4 regions of the Symbiobacterium sp. genome follow, and region 2 is predicted to be linked to each of the others. Evidence: a T-box and tRNA genes for the amino acid it is inferred to sense, from the RefSeq annotation. Region 2 holds a T-box; the other regions hold tRNA genes.

Region 1 (3,656 bases), on a different contig from region 2:
ACGTCCGGGTCAGTCTCCTCCTTGATGGCGTCCGTGGTCTCGAACACGGTCTTGCCCCAGAGGTGCTCGGCGGAGCGCAGCTCCACGTGGTCGTCCTCGATCCAGAGATAGACCGGCTTCTCGGCCTTGCCCTCGAAGATGATGCCGTCCCAGCCGGCGAACTTCAGCTCCGGACCCCAGTAGCCGCCGGAGTTGGAGGCTGCGATCGCACCGGTGAGCGGGCTCTTGGTGATGACGTTGTAACGGCCGGAGGCGGGGGCCGCGGTACCGGTCAGCGGGCCGGTGAAGAAGAGCAGCTTGTTCTCGGGGCTCAGCGGATCGACGGTGGGGTCGCATTCCTTCATCCAGTAATAGGTGCCCATGCCGCGGCAGCCGATGTACTGGCGCGCCACCTTGGGCTCGATGTACTCGGTCTTGATCGTGCCGGAGGTCAGATCGACCCGCAGAATCTTACCCTTGTAGGCAAACATCTCTTACTTCACCCCCACTGCAGCCTTGAGTCGGGCGGCGTACGCCCGCTTGCGCTCCATCGTCGCCCGGCTCGCGTCCACGTACTTGAGTGCGCCGCTCGGGCAGTACTTCACGCACTCCGGATCGCCGCCGCACAGGTCGCACTTCAGGATGCGGCTCTCCACGGGGTCGAAGGAGGTGCCGCCGAAGGGGCAGGCCTGCATGCACATCTTGCAGCGGATGCACTTGCCGTGGTCGACGATCATGGCGCCCGTGTCGGGGTGCTTGCTGATGGCGCCCACGGGGCAGGCCTTCATGCAGAAGGCGTCCTCGCACTGGACGCACATCATCGGAACCGAGACCAGCTCATCCTCCCAGGTGTACACCGTCACCCGGGATTTGGAGGGTACGTAGTACCCTTCGTGCTCCTGCGAGCATGCGATCTCGCAGGAGTGACAGCCAGTACAGATGTCCGGTGTGATCAGGAGCATCTTGGCCATCACTTTCCACCCCCTATATGTGCTTTGGAACACGAAACCCCACCGTGGATGCGGGGCTTCACAGTTAAGGCTTCACGATGACCGGCGGGCCGCAGCCGGTCCTTTGGCCTAGCCTCCGGCGCTGGGCGGGAAGATGGCCATCTCGTCGTCAGGGAGGACGGGTGTGGCCAGGCCCTCGCCGTCACGGACGTCGCGGCCGTTCCGCACGATCATCACGTGCCGGTACAGAACGCCCGGCCGCTCAAACAAAAGCGGACGCATGCGCGGGTACTTCGCCACCAGCCGATCGATCAGGCTGCCGACGGTTTCCCCTTCGCACACGTCCATCTCCAGGGCGGTCTGTCGCTCCGCCGCATCACGCAGAAGGCCGTAGAGCCGGATGCGCATGCACGCCACCCCCTTTGTGCACCGCCTGGGCTCATACCGCTATCAATGCTCGATGTTTACGTATAGCCAACATTAATCTTACCCTTGCCCGATTTCGTAAGCCATCCGCCGATGGTGCCCATTGGGTGCGCGTAGGCATCCATGTCGAAACAACTATAGGGAAAAAGGAGGGTGGGTACTTTCTTGTCTCACTTCCCTCCATACTAAGAGTTAAATAGTCTATCATTTGCAGCCGCTTCACCGCGCCCCCTCATCACCCCTCGTGTCCGGCCGTTCGGCCCCCTCCTTTTCAAAGGTTTCGCGCCAGCGCAAACAGACGCTCCCGGAGCGCGTGAAGTCGCTCGTTCATCCGCTTCCGCTCCGCGGCGGACTCCCGCCAGATCACCAGGTCATGAACTGTTCCCGGCGCATTGGGAATGCCCAGGAGGTACTCCTTCAGGGCCTGCGCGGCCGTTGCTTCCGTGCCGGTGCGGTCCAGCAGCTCCCAGCAGCGCCGGAACAGGTAGGCGTATTCGGCGTAGAGCCCCTCCGCCTGGAGAAGGCTTTGAAGTTCAAACAGCACCGTCCGCATTTCGTCGAGCACTTCCCGGTCCACCATGGCACACCCCCACGCTTCCGTGATCGCTCCCGAGCGCTCGCCCCGCGCATGACGGGTACGTGGTTCGTTGAGTCAGCACCGACCTGACATCCCTTCCTCTCGATCCGGTGATCGCGGCATGTCTGCAGTAACCCATCAACGTCGAAGGGCTGCGGGGTATGTTTCCCGCAGCCCTTCCATTACCTGGTGCCCGAGGCGGGACTCGAACCCGCACGGCCATCCGGCCCCAGGATTTTAAGTCCCGTGCGTCTGCCATTCCGCCACTCGGGCAGGATTACACCAATCTATCATATCACGCGCTAACCACCGCTTCAACCGCACGGGCGCCGGCCTGTCCACCAGGCTCCGGCGCCCGCTTTGATTTCCCACCTCAGTACGGATCTGGCGGTGCGGTCTGGAACACCTGCTCCTCCGGCCAGACGAAGCCCAGTTGTTTGGCTTTCAGCTCCATCGACTCGAAGCTGGTGACCCGCTGCAGCGTTTCGGAGAGCCGCCGGTTCTTCTCCTGCAGGGCCCGGAGTTCGGCCTCCACCTGGGCCTGCACGGCGAGGGCCTGCTTCAGCTCAAGCTGCGCCTGGTACAGCTGCATTCCGCCGAACGAGAGCAAGCCCGCGAGCGCGGCCACCAACGCGCCCGTCAGCCAGTGCCGCCGCAGGGGGTTTCCCCGTGCGCGGCGCACCGGCGTGGGCGCGCCGTTTACCGCCTGTCCGCGTCGCGTGTGGGCAGCTCTCATGCTTCTTCCTCCGTGTCGGCGCTGTCAAACAGCCCGAGGGTGTCGCCGGGCAGGACGATGACCACCTGATAGCCCTTGCTCTTGGCCCGGTTGTACAGGGTCGCGACAGTGCCCACCGCGAGCGAGAGCCGCTTGGCGACCTGCTCGTTGCTCCAGCCCATCTCCTTGAGAACGACGACCTGCCGTTCCCGGAAGCTCAGCCGCTCAGCACCTCGAATCTCGATGTTCACTGCCCCGTCCGCCCCTGGCTAGTTACGCACAACCTGTGGATAGGCTGTGTACAAACTGAGTACAACTAGTGTACAAGATGTGTACGCTTTTATTACCTTCTTCCACCAGCGAGAAACTCCTTCTGGGGAACGTCACCAATGTGCGGAAACGGTTAGAAATCGCGCGGATTGTGACGCCCTTGCAGCCAGCGGCGCAGCGCGCGCCGCCAGCGGCGCTTGGCAAGGAGGTAGCGCAGCCGCAGCCACCGGTACGGCCGGACAAGCCGCCGACCCAGCCAGGCGGCCATGCGCAGGCCGGCGGCGTACAGGAACCGGACAGCCGCCACCAGGGGGTACCAGAGCAGCCGCAGGACCAGCATCCAGAAGAGGTGCAACAGCCACGCCAGAACCCGCAGCAGTCCGTCGGCCAGCCAGAGCACGGTGGGGCTGGCGAGCCAGTAATAGAGCCCCAGGCCGCCGAGCAGCCCGACCAGCACATAGAAGCGGTACTCCCCCCAGCTGCCGAGGAACAGGCCTGCGCCCAGCATGGCGGTTGCCGCCACCCAGTAGGCCAGGTCTCCCAGGGCCGCCAGCACGGGGCCGGGGCGCAGGAACCCTCTCACGGCGCGCAGCAGGTCGAACAGGAGGCCCAGTCCAACGCCGCTGAGGATCGTGACGAACAGCGCATAGAACTGGAGCTCCATCCGCAGCATCGGACTGCCCCCCCACCCTCTTCCCCGTGAAGGCGGCTACCGGAGCAGCCGCTCCAGGAACGACCG
Region 2 (3,656 bases):
CTCCGCCGTCAGGCTCGGGGCCACCCGGGCCAGGCCGGCGGCGATTTCGGCCTCGGAGAGCGCACCGTCCGCCGAAGAGCCATCGGCCGCCACCAGGCTCCGGGCACGCCGATACGCGGGCAGCGCCGACATCACCATACGGTAGAAGCGGTTGACGAACCGGTAGGCCCCTTCAATGCCGGCGTCGGACCAGTCCAGGTCACGTTCGGGCGGCGCCGCGAACATGATGAACAGCCGGGAGGCGTCCGCGCCGTACCTGGCCATCATCTCCTCCGGGGAGACGATGTTGCCCTTGGACTTGGACATCTTGCTGCCATCCTTGAGCACCATCCCCTGGGTGAGCAGCCGGGCGAAGGGCTCGTCGACCTTCACCAGCCCCATGTCGCGCAGCACCTTCGTGAAGAAGCGGGAGTAGAGCAGGTGCAGCACGGCGTGCTCGATGCCGCCGACGTACTGGTCCACCGGCATCCAGTAGTCCACGTCCTCCGGGTTCCAGGGCTTCTCGGCGTTGTGGGCGTCGCAGTAGCGCAGGTAGTACCAGGAGGAGCAGACAAAGGTGTCCATCGTGTCGGTCTCCCGCCGGGCGGGGCCGCCGCACTGCGGGCAGGTGGTGTTGACGAAACCCTGGTGACGGGCCAGCGGCGAAGCGCCCTCGCCGGTGAAGTCCAGGTCATCCGGCAGCCGTACGGGCAGGTCCTTCTCCGGCACGGGGACCGTGCCGCACTTGTCGCAGTAGACGATGGGGATCGGCGCGCCCCAGGCCCGCTGGCGGCTAATCAGCCAGTCCCGCAGCCGGTAAGTGACCGTCTTCTGGCCGAAGCCCTTCTCCTCGGCGTAGGCGATCACCTTCGGAATGCCCTCGAGGTTGGGGGTACCGTCGAAGGGGCCGGAGTTGACCATGATGCCGGGATCCACGTAGGCCTCGGTCATCTCCTCGGCCTTCAGGCTGCGCTCGGGGTTCTGGATGACCACCTTGATGGGCAGCCCGTACTTCTGCGCGAACTCGAAGTCCCGCTGGTCGTGGGCCGGCACGCCCATCACGGCGCCGGTGCCGTAGTCCATCAGCACGTAGTTGGCGATCCAGAGCTGGGCCTTCTCACCGTTGAACGGGTTGATCACGTCCAGCCCGGTGTACAGGCCTTCCTTCTCCGCCTCCGTCGACGTGCGGGCGATCTCGCTCAGGGTCCTCATCCGCTCCTGGAAGGCCCGGATGGCGGCCACCCGCTCCTCCGGGACCAGGCCGGAGGTGCAGATCTTCTCCACGATCGGATGCTCCGGTGCGACCACCATGAAGGTAACGCCGTAGATCGTGTCCGGCCGGGTGGTGAAGATCGGGATCTTGTCGCCCGTGGCCACCAGCGTGAACTCGACCCTTGCGCCCTCGGAGCGGCCGATCCAGTTCTGCTGCATGATGCGCACCTGGTCCGGCCAGCCGCCCTCCAGCAGCTTCAGGTCTTCCAGCAGTTCGTCCGCGTACTGCGTGATGCGGAAGAACCACTGGGACAGGTCTTTCTTCGTGACCTCGGAGTCGCAGCGCCAGCACCGGCCGTCCTCCACCTGCTCGTTGGCCAGCACCGTCTGGCAGGAGGGGCACCAGTTCACCGGGGCGGTCTTCTTGTAGGCCAGGCCCTTCTTGTAGAACTGCAGGAAGAGCCACTGGGTCCACCGGTAGTAGTCCTCGCGGTAGGTGTAGACCGCCCGCGACCAGTCGTAGGAGAAGCCCAGCTGCTTCAGCTGCTCCGTCATCTCGGCGATGTTCTGCTTCGTCCACACGGCCGGGTTGGCGCCGTGCTGGATGGCGGCGTTCTCCGCCGGCATGCCGAAGGAGTCGAACCCGATGGGGTGCAGCACGTTGTACCCCCGCATGCGCCGGTAACGGGCGATCACGTCGACGATGGTGTAGTTGCGCACGTGGCCCATGTGCAGCTTGCCCGACGGATACGGGAACATGGCCAGCGCGTAATACTTGGGTTTCGACGGGTCGCGCTCGACCTTGTACAGGCCCTCTTCCTCCCACCGGCGCTGCCAGCGCGGCTCGGCTTCTCGGAAATCGAACCGGTCTTCTGCCATAGGTTGGTTGGACCTCCTCTGGATGAAAAGCTGCGAAAGATGACAAGGCTCTCGTCCCACGAAGGGACGAGAGCCGTTGCTCCCGCGGTACCACCCTGCTTGGCCTGACGGAGCAGGCCCTGCTCTCCCGGCTGTAACGGGCCGCTCCCGGCACGGGCTACGGGCCGGGTTCATGCCCGGGGTTCGCCCGTGCGGCTCCGGGGCGAGGTTCGCCGCCCACACGCTGCCGCCTCGCACCTGCCGGCGGCTCTCTGAAAGCGGTGGAGGGGCTACTGCTCCCCGTCATCGCCTTCCAGCAATCAGATTGCGAATTACACTTGATTATGGCGCGCATGCGCGCCAAAGTCAAGGGCGCACCGCAACTTGAAACACGTCGCCGGAACCCCAAGCGGGTTCCGGCGACATCCAGCCACTGCGGCTAGCCGTGCTGATGTTCCTTCTTCTTCTCGGCCCGCAACGCGGTGGTGATGAAGAAGGTGAGTCCGCCCCAGAGCAACGCGATGCCGAAGACGAGCATCACAAGCGAGCCCGGCAGAAGCCCCTGCTGCGGCATGGCTACCCAACCCCCTTCTGGCTCAGATCAAGCTGCTGCGAACGCATCTGCATGATCATGGAGAACCCGAACATGGCGATGGCCACGGTCCAGCCGAAGAGCACCAGGGCGCCGGTCGGGTAGCCGGCGTACGGCTCCCGGAACTCGTTGATGAAGTTGGAGATCACGTTGTAACCCAGCAGGACCGGGGTGACATACTTCACCAGCACGTCCCACCAGAGCCCAACGCGGATGTCGGAGGTAAGGTTCACGTGCTCCCGGATCTTGGCGGTGCCCATGAAGTAGCCGAGCACGATGGCCTCCACCAGGCCCAGCACCGCGATGGCGTAGCTGCCCACGAAGTGGTCCACGATGTCCAGGATGTGCACGCCGGCGCCGGTGGCGAACAGGGAGCTGAAAGCGAAGCCGATGAGGGAGAACCAGCCCAGCAGCTTCTTCCGGTCCACACCGAAGCGGTCGATCACCGCCGAGGCGAAGGACTCCATCTGGGAGATCGACGAGGAGATGCCGGCCAGCAGCAGGGCGGCGAAGAACAGGATGCCGAAGAGCGACTGGAGCCAGAACGGTCCGGGCAGCATCGAGACGGCCTTGGGGAAAGCGACAAACGCCACGCCGGCACCGGCCACCGCCATCTCCTCGAAGGGCACCCCGGCCTTGACGGCGGCGTAACCCAGGGTCGAGAAAACGGCCAGACCTGCCATGAAATCGAAGGACGAGTTCGCGAAGACGGTGATGAAGGCGTTGTTGGACAGGTCAGAGCCCTTGGGCAGGTAGCTGGCATAGGCGATCATCACGCCCACGGCCAGGGTGGTGGAGAAGAAGACCTGGCTGTACGCGGCGACCCACACGCCGGGATCGGCGATCTTGCTGAAGTCGGGGTTCAGGAAGTAGTTCAGGCCATAGCTGGCACCCGGCAGCGTGACACCGCGGATCACGAAGATGATCATCGCGACGACCAGGAAGGGCGTCATGAACTTGCATGCCTTCTCGATGCCGCCGGAGATGCCCTGGGACGAGATGTAGTAGTTGGCCA
Region 3 (3,656 bases), on a different contig from region 2:
CGTGGCCTGCAGCTCCTCGATTTCCTTCACCAGGGTCGCCAGCGCCTTCGGATCGGCCTCGCCTTGCGGGCGCTGCTCCAGACTCGCCCGCTGATTCTCAAGGGCGACGAGCCGCTCCCGCACCGACTCCAGCTGTGCGCTCAGATCCACCGAATCCCGCACAACGCTGGCGTTCTGCCCCCGGAACTGTGTCTCCACCTGCGCCACGGCCTCCTCGAAATCAGCCGCAGCCACGGTCACCTGCAGTTCCACAGCGGAGACCCGCCGTTCCATGCGAATCGCACGCGCTAGGCTGAGCCGCTCCTGCAGTTCCCGGGCAGCCTGCTCCGGATCTGCCACCGCCACCTCCAGCGAGGCCCGCAGGTGCTGCTGCGGCGGCAGCGCCGCCATTGTGCCGGGCTCGTTCCCTTGCGTGGCGGTGCTCACGCCGCCTCCCGGGTTCGTCGGGCCCAGGGGCGAACCTTTCGGGCCGGAGTCAGCCTCACCGGGCTCGCTCTCCGGAACGTTGGCCTCACCGGGAAGGCCGCTCTGAGATGGCGACTCCGCGGGTTGCGCCACGGGTTCGGTGATGTCGTTCGAATCCACAGGTCCCTCGGCGCCAGACGGCGTCTCATCTCCTGGCACGTTCACCGAACCAGGCTCACCCACGCCGCCCTGCGAAACAGGCGGTTCGACGGTGCCTGTGGAGCCGGGCTGCGGCTCCTGCCCGGTCGGCAACAGCACGACGTTCTCCTGCTGCTGCGGTGGCTGGGCCGCCGGCCCGGGCAGCACCAGACGGTTCAGGCCTGACACGCCGATGACCAGCGCCGCGGCTGCGGCAGCCGGAATCGCCCACCGCCCGAGCGCAGCGCGCCGGGTCAGACGGCGGTTCGCCTTCCGGGCCGCCACCAGGGGCGGGTCGGCGGCCAGCAGGCGCTGATGAAGCTCGGCATGGAACGTGTCGGGAGGTTCTACCTCATCCAGGGATGTGACGAGTGCAATAGTCTGGCGGAGGGCGTCCACTTCGGCCGCGCACCAATGGCAGCGCCGGAGGTGCTGCTGAACCCGCAGCAACTCGCCGCCTGAAAGCTCGCCATCGATGTACGCGGACAGGAGCGGACGAACTCCGTCACAGTTCATGGGCTTTTCCCCTCCTAGGGCTACAGACGACTCTCGGCGACAAAAGTTCCAGGCTCGCAAACTTTTCTTTGAGTGCGTGGCGGGCCCGGTTCAGCCGGGACTTCACTGTGCCGAGGTTGAGCCCCAACGCCTCTGCGATCTCGTTGTAAGAGTACCCCTGGAGTTCGCGCATCACGAGCACGACCCGGTACTCCTCGTCCAGCTGGCAGATACTCTCCTGCACGGCCCGCCGGATCTCCACCCGCTCCAGGGCCTGCTCGGGACCATCCGAGGGGTCGGCGATCTGGCGGGACACTTCGCCGTCCTCCATTTCGACGCTCTGGTCGAGGTAGGTGACGCGCTGCCGCTTGCGCTTACGCAGTTCATCCAGGCAGGCGTTGTTCACAATGCGGTACAACCAGGTCGCGAAGGAGGAGTCACCGCGGAAATCCGCCAACGAACTGTAAGCACGGATGAATGCTTCCTGGGCCACGTCTGAGGCGTCCTCGTGGTTGCCGGTCAGCCGGTAGGCGATGTTGTAGACCGTCTTCTCGTGCTCGCCGATCAGCTGCTCGAACGCCTCGACGTCTCCTTGCTTTGCCCTCTCCACGAGGAGTTCGTCGAGCGATTTGGACACCAACTTCACTCCTCCCACGGTGCGGGGCAATGTTCCTGACGGAATCGAGAGGCACATTGTTCCGGAAATCGGTTCCGGGAATCAGCCGCACGGCCCCACGGTTCCTAGGATACTTCGGTAGACGGGGCTGGTTTCCCTGCGGCGAGCGGCGGTGGAACGACTGGGTACGGGCCGCGGCGCCTTGTCAGCGCCAGGAGCTTGTGCTATCATAACTAAGCGATCAAGCCGAAGTGGTGGAATGGCAGACGCGCTCGACTCAAAATCGAGTGGGGTAACCCCCCGTGCGGGTTCGAGTCCCGCCTTCGGCACCAGGTGGCAGGTGGGCTGCAGGGTTAGACTCCTGCAGCCTGTTTCGCGTTTCACCGGCGATTGGGCCGAGCAGATCAATCAAACCCTATCCTGACAGGCCGATCGGGTCCGTACAGTAGGGCAAAACCTATCCTTACAACCACGTCTAATACTGCTACACTAAAGGAGTAGCACGAACACCGCACAGGGACCAAGGGGTCAACCAGATGGAGGGATTCCGGCATGCCGCATATCCTGGTCGCCGATGACGACCTTGACATCGCACGACTCGTCGCCTTCCAGCTGCAGTACACCGGGTACGAGGTGACGCTGGCCCACGACGGCCCCACCGCGCTGGCCCGCGCCCGCGACTCGGCGCCGGACCTGATTCTGCTGGACTGGATGATGCCCGGGCTCGACGGCCTGCAGTGCCTGACCGCCCTCAAGGCTGATCCGTCCCTGCGCCACATCCCCGTCGTCCTGATGACCGCGCGCGCCCAGCAGGCTGACGTGCAGGCCGGTATCGCCGCCGGAGCGGCCGCGTACCTGGTGAAGCCCTTCGAGCTGAGTCAGCTGATCGCCACGGTGAAGGAGGCGGTCGGATGACCCACGTGCCGTACCGCTGGGACACCGGCCTGCGGGTGCGGGTCTTCGGCCTCCTCCTCTTCCTGCTGTCGCTGCTGGTGGGCCTGGGGTTCATTCTCACCTTCACCTTTAACCAGATGAACTCCATGCGCGAGCGCGCCGAGTTCAGCCAGCAGAACATCCTGCGCATGGAGCAGGTCGCCACCCTGTACGCCGAACTGACGGCGGCCGTAAACGGGTACCTGCTGACCGGGGACGAGGCGATGCTCGCCTCCTACGAGCCCGACATGGCCCGCCTGAAGGAACTGCTGGAGCAGCTGGAGCGGGACGTGACCGACTCCCCGGAACAGGTGGACCGGGTGCGGCGGGTGTGGAGCCTGATCGAGACCTGGCGCACCGAGGTGGCCGAACCGGCGATCGCCTTCGCGCAGCAGGGCTCGCCGGAGGCCGGCAGCCTGCTGCTCCGCCAGGGCCTGGGTCACGCCGCACAGATCAGCGAGTACCGCGACGCCTTCCGCACGGAGGAGTCCAAGCGACTCGGCCAGGACCTGAGCAGCGCCAACCTGGCATCTGACCACGTGGTGCGCATCACCTGGCTGGCCATCTCCCTGGCCGCGGTGCTGGCCCTGGGCGGCTTCCTGGTCTTCGCCCGGGGGGTCACCCGCTCCACCGAGGCTCTGGCCGAGGCGGCCAACCGCATCGCCCGCGGCGAGCGCGGCGTGGTGCTGGACACGCCGCTCGACGGCGAGTTGCAGGTGGTGGCCAACGCCTTCGCCGCCATGTCGGTGACCCTGGCCGAGCAGGAGAAGAAGCTGCAGGCGCAGCAGGAGCAGCTGATCGCCCAGAACGAGGAGCTGGTCGCCCAGCAGGAGTCGGTGAAGCAGCACGCGGCCGAGCTGGAGCGCCAGGAGCGCCATCTCAAGCGGCTCCACAGCCTCTCCAGCAAGATGGTCGGCTCCATCGAAATCGACCAGCTCTCCACCCTGATCCTGGACGAGTATCTGGACCTTTACGGCGGGGTCGCCGGCGCCCTGCTGATCGCAGACGA
Region 4 (3,656 bases), on a different contig from region 2:
ACAGTGGGGTGCTCCCGTCAAGGGAGCACCCCATCAGGGCCGGTGGTTACTCGACCACGATGTCCTTCCACTGGTCGAGCACCTCTTCACGATGGGTGGCCGCCCAGTCCATGTCGTAGTCCAGGAACTTGATCTTCGACACGTCCTCCAGGCCCTCGGGCGGGGCGACGTCGGTGCGCACCGGACGCCGGTTCAGTTCCTTGGCCACGTACTCCTGCATCTGCTGCGAGACCATGAAGTCGACGAACACCTTGGCGTTCTCCGGGTGCTTGGCGCCCTTGATGATGGCCACCGCATCAGGCACGTTGGAGGTGCCCTCCTCGGGGTAGATGATCCCAACGGGGCCGCCGGCAGCCACGTACTTGAAGGCCGCCTCTTCGTGCGTCAGGGCGAGCGCGTACTCGCCGTCGTTGGTGCCCTTCGGGCCCTGCGAGGAGGACCCCAGGATCTTGGAGTTCTTCACGATGTCGGCCATGACCTGCCAGCCCTTGCCGTCGTCCCGGCCCATGGCGTGCAGGACGGTCACCACTGTGGTGTAGGCCGAGCCGGACTTGGCGGCATCAGGCATGGCGATCTGGCCCGCCCACTTGGGGTCGGTCAGGTCGGCGAAGCCCTTCGGCGCCTGGTCAGGCGTCAGGAGGTTGGTGTTGTACATGATCACGATGGGCAGGGCGGTGAAGCCCGTCCAGCTGTTGTCCTTCGCCACGGTGCCCGGAGCCATCTTGTCGATCTCCTTGGGCACATAGGGCTGGAGGAGATCCTTGTTGGCCTCGTGGGTCTCGGCGCCGCCGCCGAAGATCACGTCGCCCAGCGGGTTGTTGGCCTCAGCACGCATCCGCTGGAACAGCTCGCCCGTGGCAGCGTAGACCACGGTCACCTTGATGCCCGTGGCATCCTCGAAGGCCTGGATCAGCGGTTCGTGGATATCGGCCTGGTGGGACGTGTACACCACGAGCTCCTTGGGCTCCTCCGACTTCTGGGGTTCCTGCTGCTGCTCTTGCTGCTGCCCGCCGCCGGCAGACGGAGTCTGCGTGTTGGGAGACTGCTGCGTGCCGCCACAGGCGGTGAGCACCAGAGCGAACAGGGCCAGGAGCGATACAGCCGTACGCTGGCGTAAGTTCATGGGACAACCTCCTGTTCAGTACATGGATGCAGCCACAGATTCTACTTCCGTTGCGCCAAGGTGAACCGCCGTTATTATACCTTTCCCCGCGCGGGTTGGGGAGCCGGTACATGATTTCCAGTACGAAGATGCACGTACGGTTAGTCATCACGAGTTATCCTGGAAACCATTCCACGCCCGATTGCGCCCTTGCCACGAAAGGCTTACCCGAAAACCGGCCGGTCATCGTTTGCTGCGGTAAGGGCCAGCGCGCTCCCCGTCTCGCCCGCGACGCCCGCCGTGCTCAGTGGAAGACAGGGCTGAAGAAGACCCCGATCAGCCAGGCCAAGAAGGCGACGGTCGCCGACGCCCGGCGGGCGCCCCCATTCACGCGGCATCGGGCGGCGAGGTGGAGCGCGCCGATGTACCCGATCAGGACCGTGACGTGGTTGATGAAACGAAACAGAGTCACCGTGGCGCCTGTGCGTCACGGTGACTCTGCTCTGGTGTCGGAGGCGGGACTTGAACCCGCACGGTGTTACCCATACGCCCCTCAAACGTACGCGTCTGCCAATTCCGCCACTCCGACGTTGTGCAACTGTATCATTGGAGTGCGGGGATGCGGCTTCCCCGCCGGGCGCAACGCCCGTATGCTGGTGGGGGAACGATGATCCCCGGTGACACCATGTTATTTTACACCACGACACGCGTTCGCTCAAGGGGCAAAAAAGGGCCAGTCGTGTCGGAAAGGTCCGGTTCCGCTGCAAGAGTTGCCCGCGTGGGCGGCGAATCATGCACTCGACGGAGGTGAGCCGTGTGATTCCTGGCCCGTGGTACTTCGGCCGCACGGAGATCGACTGGCTGGCGTACGAGCGTGCCAGCGAACTGGCCGACCGCTTTGCGCAGACGGCTGCGGAGTATGACCGCAGCGGGTCGTTTCCCTTCGCCCACTTCGACGCGCTGCGGGAGCAGGGGTACCTCGCCCTGACGGTGCCCACTGAGTACGGCGGCCTCGGCGCCGGCGTGCACGCCACCGTCTTCGCCCAGGAGCGGCTGGCGAGGGGCGACGGCGCCACGGCCCTCGCGGTGGGCTGGCATCTGTACGTGGTCGGCAAGCAGGCAGAGACCCGCACCTGGCCGGAGCCCATCCGCCGGCGGATCTTCGGGGAGGTCGTCGCCGAGGGGGCCCTGCTCAACGCGTGCGGTTCGGAACCCGAGACCGGCAGCCCCAGTCGGGGCGGCCTCCCCCGCACCACCGCCCGGCGTCTGCCCGACGGCTCCTGGGTGCTCAGGGGCCACAAGCACTTCACCACCCTGGCCCCGGTGCTCCGCTACTTCATCGTCTCCGCTACGCTGGCCGGCACCGAAGAGGCCGCGTGGTTCCTGGTGCCGCGGGAGTCGGAGGGGCTGCGGATCGAAGAGACCTGGGATGCCATCGGCATGCGGGCCACCGGCAGCCACGACCTGTGGCTGGACGACGTCCACCTGCCCGCCGACGCCCTGCTGGAGCCGACAGGCGACCGCACGCCGGGCCGCGCCGCGGGCTGGAACTTGCACGTGCCGGCCGTGTACCTGGGCATCGCCCAGGCGGCCCGGGACTTTGCGGTTCGCTACGCGGTCGAGCGGCGGACGGTGAACCCGCCGGGTCACCCGGAGCCCGCGAGCCCCCTGGTCGACCGCCCCCACGTCCAGCGGCTGATCGGCGAGATGGACCTGGCGCTGCTGCCGGCGCGCATCACCCTCATGGACCTCGCGTTCCAGTGGGACGAGCGGCCGGATTGGCGGCCCCACCTCGCCGATGCGGTAGCCGCCTGCAAGCCCTTCGTGGTGGAGACCGCCCTCCGGGTGGTGGACAGGGCCATGCGGGTGGCTGGCGGCGCCAGCCTCGCCCGGAGCCTGCCGCTGGAGCGCTACTACCGGGACGTAAGGGCGGGCCTGCACAATCCCCCGATGGAGGACGTGGTGATCAGCAACCTGGCGAAGGCGGCGATCCAACGGGCCAGTGCGGACCCGGCGGCGCCATGACGGACGCAGAACGAGGGGGCCGCTGGGGCCCCCTCGGCGGTTGCATGTGCCGCTACGTGTTCAAGTTGCTCAACTCGCCGGTGAGCTGGTAGATGGTCCACTCGCCCAGGTTGGTGGCGTGGTCGCCGATGCGCTCGAGCCATCCCGCCACGTGCAGCAGGTGGGTGGCCTGCCGCACCACCCGCGGGTCCCGCTCCATCATCTCCACCAGCTCGTCGAAGACGGCCTTGTACAGGGCGTCCATCTCGTGGTCGCGGGCGATCATGGCCCGGGCGGCGGCCTCGTCCTCGTCCACGAAGGCGTCCAGCGCCGCGCGCACCATCTCCTGGGCCAGGGTCGCCATGCGGGGGATGTCGATCAGCGGCTTGATCAGCGGCTCCCCCGCCAGCTTCTGCGTGACCTCCGCGATGTCGGTGGCGTGATCGGCCATGCGCTCGAGGTCGGTGACGATCTTGAGGCCGGTGCCCACGGTGCGGAGGTCGCGGGCCATGGGCTGCTGCAGCGCCATGAGCTGCAGACAGCGCATCTC

Evidence for each region. The T-box of region 2 lies ahead of leuS (leucine--tRNA ligase). A T-box ahead of a tRNA ligase gene usually reads a tRNA of that ligase, here a tRNA-Leu.
Region 1: it has a tRNA-Leu gene. The T-box ahead of leuS (leucine--tRNA ligase) is inferred to sense a tRNA for this amino acid. The anticodon was not compared.
Region 3: it has a tRNA-Leu gene. The T-box ahead of leuS (leucine--tRNA ligase) is inferred to sense a tRNA for this amino acid. The anticodon was not compared.
Region 4: it has a tRNA-Leu gene. The T-box ahead of leuS (leucine--tRNA ligase) is inferred to sense a tRNA for this amino acid. The anticodon was not compared.

The regions. Positions count from the first base shown of each region.
Region 1 is NZ_JBFNEH010000004.1:502-4,157, reverse strand. It holds gene AB2385_RS01920 (aldehyde ferredoxin oxidoreductase family protein) at 1-470, opposite strand, end outside; gene AB2385_RS01915 (4Fe-4S dicluster domain-containing protein) at 474-950, opposite strand; gene AB2385_RS01910 (ubiquitin-like small modifier protein 1) at 1,059-1,337, opposite strand; gene AB2385_RS01905 (hypothetical protein) at 1,627-1,935, opposite strand; tRNA gene AB2385_RS01900 (tRNA-Leu) at 2,120-2,205, opposite strand; gene AB2385_RS01895 (septum formation initiator family protein) at 2,306-2,668, opposite strand; gene AB2385_RS01890 (sigma factor-like helix-turn-helix DNA-binding protein) at 2,665-2,898, opposite strand; gene yabQ (spore cortex biosynthesis protein YabQ) at 3,051-3,590, opposite strand; gene yabP (sporulation protein YabP) at 3,627-3,656, opposite strand, start outside.
Region 2 is NZ_JBFNEH010000032.1:43,108-46,763, reverse strand. It holds gene leuS (leucine--tRNA ligase) at 1-2,070, opposite strand, end outside; T-box leader at 2,130-2,365, opposite strand; gene AB2385_RS11140 (MetS family NSS transporter small subunit) at 2,489-2,623, opposite strand; gene AB2385_RS11135 (sodium-dependent transporter) at 2,626-3,656, opposite strand, start outside.
Region 3 is NZ_JBFNEH010000016.1:19,297-22,952, forward strand. It holds gene AB2385_RS06985 (zf-HC2 domain-containing protein) at 1-1,119, opposite strand, end outside; gene AB2385_RS06990 (RNA polymerase sigma factor) at 1,109-1,735, opposite strand; tRNA gene AB2385_RS06995 (tRNA-Leu) at 1,960-2,046, shown strand; gene AB2385_RS07000 (response regulator) at 2,267-2,629, shown strand; gene AB2385_RS07005 (ATP-binding protein) at 2,626-3,656, shown strand, end outside.
Region 4 is NZ_JBFNEH010000003.1:69,312-72,967, reverse strand. It holds gene AB2385_RS01660 (ABC transporter substrate-binding protein) at 47-1,123, opposite strand; gene AB2385_RS01655 (hypothetical protein) at 1,407-1,574, opposite strand; tRNA gene AB2385_RS01650 (tRNA-Leu) at 1,607-1,691, opposite strand; gene AB2385_RS01645 (acyl-CoA dehydrogenase family protein) at 1,919-3,127, shown strand; gene phoU (phosphate signaling complex protein PhoU) at 3,180-3,656, opposite strand, start outside.